Regions from separate parts of the Streptomyces sp. ITFR-6 genome, predicted to be linked through region 1. Evidence: riboswitches for the same ligand, from Rfam matches in the RefSeq annotation. Region 1 holds a riboswitch; each other region holds the start of a gene.
The links. A riboswitch is a leader RNA that binds a small molecule or an ion and turns the genes downstream of it on or off. The one in region 1 is predicted to bind cyclic di-AMP.
Positions count from the first base shown of each region.

Region 2: another riboswitch for cyclic di-AMP. It lies ahead of RLT59_RS13825 (C40 family peptidase); the one in region 1 lies ahead of RLT59_RS23595 (transglycosylase family protein).
Region 3: another riboswitch for cyclic di-AMP. It lies ahead of RLT59_RS03380 (M23 family metallopeptidase); the one in region 1 lies ahead of RLT59_RS23595 (transglycosylase family protein).
Region 4: another riboswitch for cyclic di-AMP. It lies ahead of RLT59_RS34910 (C40 family peptidase); the one in region 1 lies ahead of RLT59_RS23595 (transglycosylase family protein).

Region 1 is NZ_CP134612.1:5,184,061-5,186,229, forward strand. It holds gene RLT59_RS23590 (transglycosylase family protein) at 1-506, shown strand, start outside; cyclic di-AMP (ydaO/yuaA leader) riboswitch at 855-1,028, shown strand; gene RLT59_RS23595 (transglycosylase family protein) at 1,033-1,779, shown strand; gene eno (phosphopyruvate hydratase) at 2,084-2,169, shown strand, end outside.
Region 2 is NZ_CP134612.1:3,111,772-3,113,940, forward strand. It holds gene pcrA (DNA helicase PcrA) at 1-552, opposite strand, end outside; cyclic di-AMP (ydaO/yuaA leader) riboswitch at 808-973, shown strand; gene RLT59_RS13825 (C40 family peptidase) at 972-2,162, shown strand.
Region 3 is NZ_CP134612.1:780,531-782,699, forward strand. It holds gene RLT59_RS03380 (M23 family metallopeptidase) at 110-1,063, opposite strand; cyclic di-AMP (ydaO/yuaA leader) riboswitch at 1,067-1,257, opposite strand; gene RLT59_RS03385 (tyrosine-protein phosphatase) at 1,669-2,169, shown strand, end outside.
Region 4 is NZ_CP134612.1:7,695,414-7,697,582, forward strand. It holds gene RLT59_RS34905 (LysE family translocator) at 1-294, shown strand, start outside; gene RLT59_RS34910 (C40 family peptidase) at 328-801, opposite strand; cyclic di-AMP (ydaO/yuaA leader) riboswitch at 805-977, opposite strand; gene RLT59_RS34915 (hypothetical protein) at 1,307-1,615, opposite strand; gene RLT59_RS34920 (ATP-dependent Clp protease proteolytic subunit) at 1,623-2,169, opposite strand, start outside.

The DNA of each region.
Region 1 (2,169 bases):
CGTCCGCGACTGCCGACCCGTCAGAGAGCGCGGACCCGGCGGACGACGCGGCCGAGGACGCCACGAAGGCCCCGTCGGACGACGCCACGTCCGGCCCGGCCGGCAAGGACCGGAAGGCGGACGCCTCGTCCTCCCCGGACGCCACGCCCCCGGCGTCCGGCTCCTCCGGCGCGGGTGACCCCTCCGGTGGCCGGGACGGGTCCTCCCCGGCCGCGGAGGCGGGCGGCAAGCACCGCGGAGCGCCGGCCCCGGAGCGGACCGGTGACGGCCGGGACGCGGGGCGGCACGCCTCGCGGGGGGACGCGGACGGACGCGGCACGGGCGCGCCGGCCGCCGACGGCACGTACACCGTCCGGCCCGGCGACAACCTCTGGGCCATCGCCGACGCGCAGAAGCTGCCCGGCGGCTGGACCGGGCTGTACGAGGCCAACAAGGCGGCCGTCGGCTCCGACCCGGACCTCATCCTCCCCGGCCAGCACCTCGATCTCGGCGTGAAGACCGGCTGAGACCTGACGCCGGGTCGATCGTGGAAGCGGGCGCGGAAGCGAGCGTGGAGACGGTCTGATCAACAGCTGAAGATGCCTCGATCCTGGGGTACTTAAGAGGCCTATGTCCCACTTTTGAATAAGTGAGACATGGGTCTCTTCGCATGAACTCGCGTGTCTTGTCCGGGAGGTCCCCCCACATCCGTTCCGACCTGCGTAAATAGACGTTAATCAGATGCAAATAAGGACTGTTTATCCGGTATGTCCTTCTTTGAATGTAGGGGTTCGGTGTGTTTACGGTCAGAACCGCTCGCACCGCGGGCCCCGTCGATCGTCACGCCGAATCCTGCCGTCGGTCGAAGGGAACAGACGCGTAAAGCGCCGTAGGCAGGAGCGGGGGACCCAGGTAAGCGCCGGGCCCGGTCGTCGAACACGACGCATCGGGAACGGCTTGGGGTTAAGTCGTGCGCTAGGACGTGCGACCGGGCAACTCACTTGGCCCGAACCCGACAGCTCACCTCGCAGGCGTCGGTGAGGAGAAGTCTCGATGCTGCTCAACAGCAAGGGCAACAAGCACCGCCGCCCGTCCAAGGCCGTCCGTATCGCCACGCTCGCCGGTGTGACCGGTGCCGCCATCGCCGTGCCCCTGATGGGTGCCACCGGCGCCTCCGCCGCCTCCGTCTCCACGTGGGACGCGGTCGCCCAGTGCGAGTCCGGCGGCAACTGGTCCATCAACACCGGCAACGGCTACTACGGCGGTCTGCAGTTCTCGCAGTCCAGCTGGGCCGCCGCCGGTGGTACCCAGTACGCGGCCCGCGCCGACCTGGCCACCAAGGCCCAGCAGATCGCGGTCGCCGAGAAGCTCCTCGACATGCAGGGACCGGGCGCCTGGTCCTGCGCCGGTGCCGGCAACCTGAGCAACGACGGTGTCGACCCGGGCGTCGACACCGGCTCCAGCGCCCCCAAGGCGGAGACCGCTCCCAAGCGGGAGTCCGCTCCGGCGCAGCAGGCCGAGCCGAAGAAGGCCGAGCGCACCGAGGCTCCGGCCACCAACCGCTCGGACCGCTCGACCGCCCCCGGGGCCGGGCAGAAGAAGACCGTGACCACCCCGACCGGCGAGAAGGTCGAGAAGGGTGACGGCGAGTACAAGGTCGTCACCGGCGACTCGCTGAGCAAGATCGCGGCCGACCACAAGGTCAAGGGCGGCTGGCAGCAGCTGTTCAAGCTCAACAAGGACATCGTCGAGGACGCCGACATGATCTTCCCGGGTCAGCAGCTCCACCTGGCGAAGTAGTACGGCGCCCACTTTCCTCGCCGCACTCCCCGGCCCGGTTCGCGTCTTCCCCCACGCGTGCCGGGCCGGGGCCTGTCGGCCGCCGGTCCGGCGGACGGGCGGTCCGGCGTACCGACTGTTCAACTGTTGTAGTTACCGGTCAGTAAATTTCTGGTCTTTCATCCCGCTATGACTGCTCTTGGGTCCTTTTTCGTCCCAGGGGACGGGCGGGCGGCCGACTGAGACGGCCGGGCCGGTTAGGCTCTTGTCGCAAGGCCAAAGCGACCCTGCACAACCAGCGTCATATCCCAGAAGGAGATGCCTCGTGCCGTCCATCGACGTCGTCGTAGCCCGGGAAATCCTCGACTCCCGGGGCAACCCCACGGTCGAGGTCGAGGTTGGCCTCGACGA
Region 2 (2,169 bases), 2.1 Mb from region 1:
GGCCATCAGCCGCTTGGAGTCCGCCGCGTCGTAGATCGAGAACGAGGAGGTGAAGCCGAGCTTCTTCGACTCGCGGCGCAGGATCCGGACGCAGGCGCTGTGGAAGGTCATGACCCACATGGCGTTGGCGCGGGGGCCGACGAGCTGCTCGACGCGCTCCTTCATCTCGCCGGCGGCCTTGTTGGTGAAGGTGATCGCCAGGATCTGGCCGGGGTGCACCCCGCGCTCGGCCAGCAGGTGGGCGATGCGGTGCGTCAGCACCCGGGTCTTGCCCGAACCGGCCCCGGCGACGATGAGCAGCGGGGAGCCCGCGTACACGACGGCGGCACGCTGCTCGGTGTTCAGCCCGTCGAGCAGCGCGGCGGCGTCGATGACCGGGCGGTGGGCCCCGTCGCGGTAGTACGCGTCGCGGGGCGGCGGGGGCCCGTCGAACACGCCTCCGAAGAGGTCCTCCGGCACCGCTTCGGGTGCGGAGTCCTCGGGGGGCGGCGGGGGCCCGTCCTCCGCGTGCTGGAGGCCGGCCAGGAAACTGTCGTCAAAGAGGCTGCTCATCGCTGTCCGAGTCTAGGCGGCCCTACTGACACCCCGGGCCCGCATGGCAGAACCCGTACCTCCGGAGCCACACACGGCGATGTCCGGAGCACCCTGCGTAGGGAAAGGGCGGGCCGCGCCCGGCCGTGCGGCGCGGGTTCCGCAAGGTCACGAAAATGTATCGGGCATATCGAACATCAACCTTCACAGCGACACCATGAGTTGGCTAGCGTGCTCGTTCGGACGGCCGTACCCCCAGAGGCGAACCACGCCGAGCGGGCGTCCACGCCGAATCCGGGCCGCCCGTACGGGGTCCGGAACCGGGGACCCACACGCAGCACCGGGGTGAATCGGTCCGCAACCCCCCACCAGGACCGTAGGGCAGCCTTCCGTTCCGCCCGAACCCGACAGCTAACCCGGTAGGCGGTCCACGGAAGGAAATGCCGGTCTTGGCATCGCATCGGAAACCGCGCCTCCGGGTGCGCAGCACCACCCCCGCCATCGGGTTCACGACGGCGGCTCTGGCCTCCGTGACCCTGCTGTCCACGCAGAGCGCGCTGGCGGCCCCGGCCCCGAAGCCCAGCATCGAGGACGTCCAGAAGAAGGTCGACGACCTCTACCGGCAGGCGGGCACCGCGACCCAGCACTACGACGAGGCGAAAGAGGCGTCCGCCGCGCAGCGCGCCAAGGTGGACGGGCTGCTGGACGACATCGCCAAGCGCGCCGACAAGCTGAACGACGCCCGCCGCACGCTCGGGAACTACGCGGCCGCCCAGTACCGCGACGGCGCGCTCGCGCCGACCGCCACCTTCTTCCTGGCCAACGACCCGCAGTCGTTCTTCGACCAGACCCACCTGATGAACCGGATGGCCGCCAACCAGCAGCAGGCCGTCACGGACTTCCGTACGAAGCAGGCGGAGGCGTCGAAGAAGCGGGCGGAGGCGGTGACGAGCCTGGAGACGCTCACCGCGTCGCAGACCAAGCTGCGCACCAGCAAGCAGAACGTGCAGAACAAGCTGACCGAGGCGCGCACGCTGCTGTCGAAGCTGACCGCGCAGGAGAAGGCGCGGCTGGCCGAGCTGGAGGAGAAGAAGAAGGCCGAGGCCGCGCGCAAGGCCAAGGAGCTGGCGAAGAAGCAGGCGGCCGCCAAGGCGGAGGCCGACCGCAAGGCCAAGGAGGCCGGCGGCAGCGGCACGGGCTCCGGTACGGGCACGGGTTCGGACACCGGTTCCGGCACCGGTTCCGGCACGGGCACCGGTTCCGGTTCGGACAGCAGCGCGACGACGAAGGCCGAGAAGGTCCTCGCGTTCGCCAGGGCCCAGATCGGCAAGCCGTACGTCTGGGGGGCGACCGGCCCGTCCTCGTACGACTGCTCGGGGCTGACCCAGGCGGCCTGGAAGGCCGCGGGCGTCACCATTCCCCGGACCACCTGGGACCAGGTGAACGTCGGCACCCGGATCGCCACGGAGGACCTTCAGCCCGGGGACCTGGTCTTCTTCTACAACGACATCAGCCACGTCGGGATCTACAAGGGCGACGGCATGATGATCCACGCGCCGAAGCCGGGGGCCAATGTGCGCGAGGAGTCGATCTACTACATGCCGATCTACGGGAGCGTGCGCCCCGGTTAGACCGTCG
Region 3 (2,169 bases), 4.4 Mb from region 1:
TTGGTAAAGGGGGAATAAGGACGGTCACCGCAAAGCAGAGGGACGGTGCGCCGCCGCGCACCGTCCCTCTGTATCGCTCCGGTCCGTCACCGGACCGCTGCTGTCTGGATCAGACGTTGATCCCGTGCGACGCCAGGTAGGCGATCGGGTCGATGTCGGAGCCGTACGCCGGGCCGGTGCGGACCTCGAAGTGGAGGTGCGGGCCGGTGGCGTTGCCGGTGGCGCCGGAGAGGCCGACCTGCTGGCCCGCGGTCACGGTCTGGCCCGCCGAGACGGAGAGCGAGGACATGTGGCCGTACTGCGAGTAGTGGCCGTCGGCGTGCTTGATGACGACCTCGTTGCCGTACGCGCCGCCCCAGCCCGCGGTGACGACGGTGCCGGAGGTGATCGCCTTCACGCTGGTGCCGCTGGCGACGGGGAAGTCGATGCCGGTGTGGCTGCCGCTGGACCAGCTGGCGCCGGAGGCGCGGTAGGCGGTGGTGTGGTTACCGGGGACCGGGTGGACGTAGCCGGAGGCGCTGCCCTGGTCAGACGACGACGTGTTGGACGCCTGGGTGTCGGAGGAGGACGTGGTGCCGGAGGACGCGGGGGCCTTCGACTCGGTCTTGGCCGGGGCCTTCGAGGGGGCATCCGACGGGGTGGAGTCGCCCGTGGAGGTGTGCGAGCCGGTGGCCGGGGCGTGGCCCCAGGCCTTGCCGCCGAGAGTCAGCTTCATGCCCGGGAAGATCAGGCTCGGGTTGTCGCCGACGAGCTCGCGGTTGTCCTGGTACAGCTTCTCCCAGCCGCCCTTGACGTTGTGCTCGGCGGCGATCTTCGACAGGTAGTCGCCGGAGACCACGGAGTACGTCTTGGTGCCGGACTGCTTGTCCGCGACCGGCTTGGCCGGGGTGGCGTGCGTGGCGGCGGCCGACTTCGCGGTGGCGGGAGCGGCCTGCTCCGCGGCGTTGGCACCGGTGGCGCCGAGCAGCGGAAGCGCGATGACGGCTCCGCCGGCGCTCGCGACGACGACGCCGCGGGCGATGGTGCTGGACTTGGGACGGCGGTGCTTACCCGGGATGGGCATGAAGAATTTCCTCTCCGGCGCCTACGAGGTGAGCTGTCGGGTTCGGGCTGGAGATGCCCGGCCGCGCCTGGCGCGACTTCACCCCGAGCCGGCCGGATCACTCCGGTCGGCGGCTTACCTGGGTCCCCCGCTCCTGCCACACGGTGAGTGGGTGCGGAATTCCGGACGGCGGCAGGATTAGGCGTTCCATCCGGATTGACATGGAACGTAAGCGAGCCGGGACGGCGGAAACAAGCCACGGGTTCCGCACCGGATTCCGCACCGGGAATTCGGCGCGGAATTCCGGTCACACTCCGTGGATTATGGATCTTGGCATTCCGCTTGGCGTACGGATTACCCGACCGGCGCACCGCCACACACCGTCACGGATATGATCCCGCTCACGAGAGGGTGACCATCTCCCGCATAAGCAGGGCATGTTCGACTAAAAGCCCTAATACGGACATGTCACGCGCATCGTCCACCCCGGCACCCCGCGGCGGGCCGGGACAAGAGGGAGAACCGCGGCTGTCGCCGGGGTGATTGTCCGAGTATCCGATGTCGTATCGTCACGGGAGTGGACCCGTCGGCGACACGCGTCGGCGGCAGAGCCCCCAGGAGTGACCGTGACGCAGCAGTTGCCGCAGACCCCGTCGACGGCACCCGAGCTGGCGGGGGTGCGTAACTTCCGCGACGTGGGCGGACTGCCGACGTCGGACGGCCGCCGGGTGCGGTACGGGCGGCTCTACCGCAGCGGTCACCTCGCGGGCGCCACGCCCGAGGACGCGGCGTTCCTCGGCGGCCTCGGCCTGCACACCGTCTTCGACTTCCGCAACGCCGCCGACCTCAAGCTGGACGGACCCGACGTCGAGCTGCCCGGCGTACGCAATGTGAACATCCCGCTCACCGACCCGGCAGACGGCAGCGAGTTCTGGCGGATGGTGCGCGACGGCGAGATGGACGAGCTGCGCGGAATCCTCGGCGGCAGCAAGGGCACCGACCGCATGGTCGCCTCCTACCGCTCGATCATCCTGGACCGCACCGCCGAGCACAGCCGGGTACTGCACGCCCTGGCCGAGGACAGCGTCCCGGCCCTGATGCACTGCGCGGCGGGCAAGGACCGGGCC
Region 4 (2,169 bases), 2.5 Mb from region 1:
GCGCTGCGCCAGGGGTTCCTGACCAACGCGCTGAACCCCAAGGCGCCGGTGCTCTTCCTCAGCCTGCTTCCGCAGTTCGTCCCGCCCGGGGCCGCCCCGCTGCCGCGGACGCTGCTGCTCGCCGCGATCGTCGTGCTGCTCGCGCTGATCTGGTTCCCGGCCGTGGCGCTCCTGGTGGACCGGCTGGGCCGGTGGCTGCGCCGGCCGCGCACCGCCCGCGCGATCGAGGGCGGCAGCGGCGCGGCGCTCACCGTACTGGGGGCGGTACTGGTGACCGGCACCCTGCCGCACTGACGCGGGGTGCGCGCCGACGGCGGGGCGGTGGCGTCAGCTGACCCGGCCGTAGTAGACGCTCTTCGTCCAGATCTTCTCCAGCCGCACCACGGCACCGGTCTTCGGCGAGTGCCAGATCTTGCCGCTGCCCGCGTAGATGCCCACGTGGAAGACGCTGCGGCCGGAGTGGAAGAAGACCAGATCGCCGCGCTGCCGCTTCGAGGCCGAGATGTGGCGGGTCTTGTTGTACTGCTGCTGGGCCGTGCGCGGGAGCTTCTTGCCCGCCTTCTTGAACGAATACAGCGTCAGACCCGAACAATCGAAGCGGCTGGGGCCGGTGGCGCCCCACCGGTACGGCGATCCCTTCTTCGACGCGGCGATGTTGAGCGCCTTCATCGAATGAGTCGCGGCCTGGGCGTCGGTCACGGCGCCGGGGACGAACAGCGAGCCGCCGACTGCGGCGAGAGTCAGAGCCGAGGCCGTCGTGGCTCGGGCGAGGAGAGACGGGACATGAACCTGCGCAGTCATGCGCAACCCTTCGTCAGCCGCCTGTGAAGGATGACCTGTCGGGTTCGGGCTGGCGAAGTCGCCCGGCCGCACGTGGCGGCTTCACCCCGAGGGACGACCGGATCTCCGGTCGGCCCGTTGTGCTCGGGTCCTCCACTCCTGCCGATCCACTCCTGTCGACCAGGCATCCGGACAGCGGCAGGACTCGGCGTCCGCCCGGACCGCCCCGCCGCGGTGGCGGGGGCTTGTCGTCCCAGGGATCTTGACTCACCGAACGCCGGATTTCCGAGGTGAAACGGTGATATGTGAGGCTCATCACGACTGACCCGTTCGGGTGGACGGGGGGCCTTGAGGGGAGTTTCCGCACCTCCGCTTCCGGTGCCGCATCAGGGACGGAACGGGAGATTTCACCCATGACCCACTTCGAAAGCGCAAGTTGGCCTGTCCCTCCTGCGAGGTAACACCTACGCCGAACGAGCGAGATAATTCGGTCCGCCCGTCGGGCGTGTCGGCGCAAGGGAGTTGATCAACTCGGCGGGTCGGGTGGCACGGTGAGCCGCCCGGCGCGGCGTTCCCCGTCCAGCACCCGTAACGCTCGCGTCAACGTGGCGGAGTGGACCCGGCTTTCACCCCGCTCGTGCATCAACGCGAGCGCGTCCCGCAGTGCCGCGGCGTGCGAGGCGAGCGCCTGTGCGGCGCGCAGGGCCCGGTAGGTGTCGTCGGCGCGGGCCGGGTTGATCCGGCCCAGCTGGTCGACGACTTCCAGGTAGCGGTCGATGAACTCGCCCTCGGCGCGGGTCAGGGCGGGCAGCGGCGGGAACTCGGGTGGCCGCATCGCGGGTTCACCCCGCGGCGGGCGGCAGCAGTGCGGGCCCGCGGTTCTGCACGATGTGGTCGATCAACCCGTAGGCCTTGGCGCCCTCGGCGTCGAGGATGAGGTCGCGCTCGGTGTCCTCGGTGATCTTCTCGGCGGAGCGGCTGGTGTGACGGGCCAGTATGCCCGTCAGCGTCTCGCGCATCCTGGCCAGTTCCCGGGCCTCGATCTCCAAATCGGACGGCTGTCCCCGCACCGGCTCCGGGAGTTCGGGCTGCTGCAGCACGACCCGTGCGCCGGGCAGCGCGTGCCGTCGGCCGGGAGCTCCCGCGGCCAGCAGGACGGCCGCGCCGGCGCCGGCCTGGCCGAGACAGAACGTCTCCACCTCGCAGGTGAGGAAGGACATCGTGTCGTACACCGCCGTCACGGCTCCGAACGAGCCGCCGGGGGAGTTGATGTAGAGCTGGATGGGCCGGTCGGGTGCGTCGTGCTCCAGGTACATGAACTGCGCGACCAGGTCGTTGGCCGCGACGTCGTCGACCGGGGTGCCGAGGAAGACGACGCGTTCGGCCAGC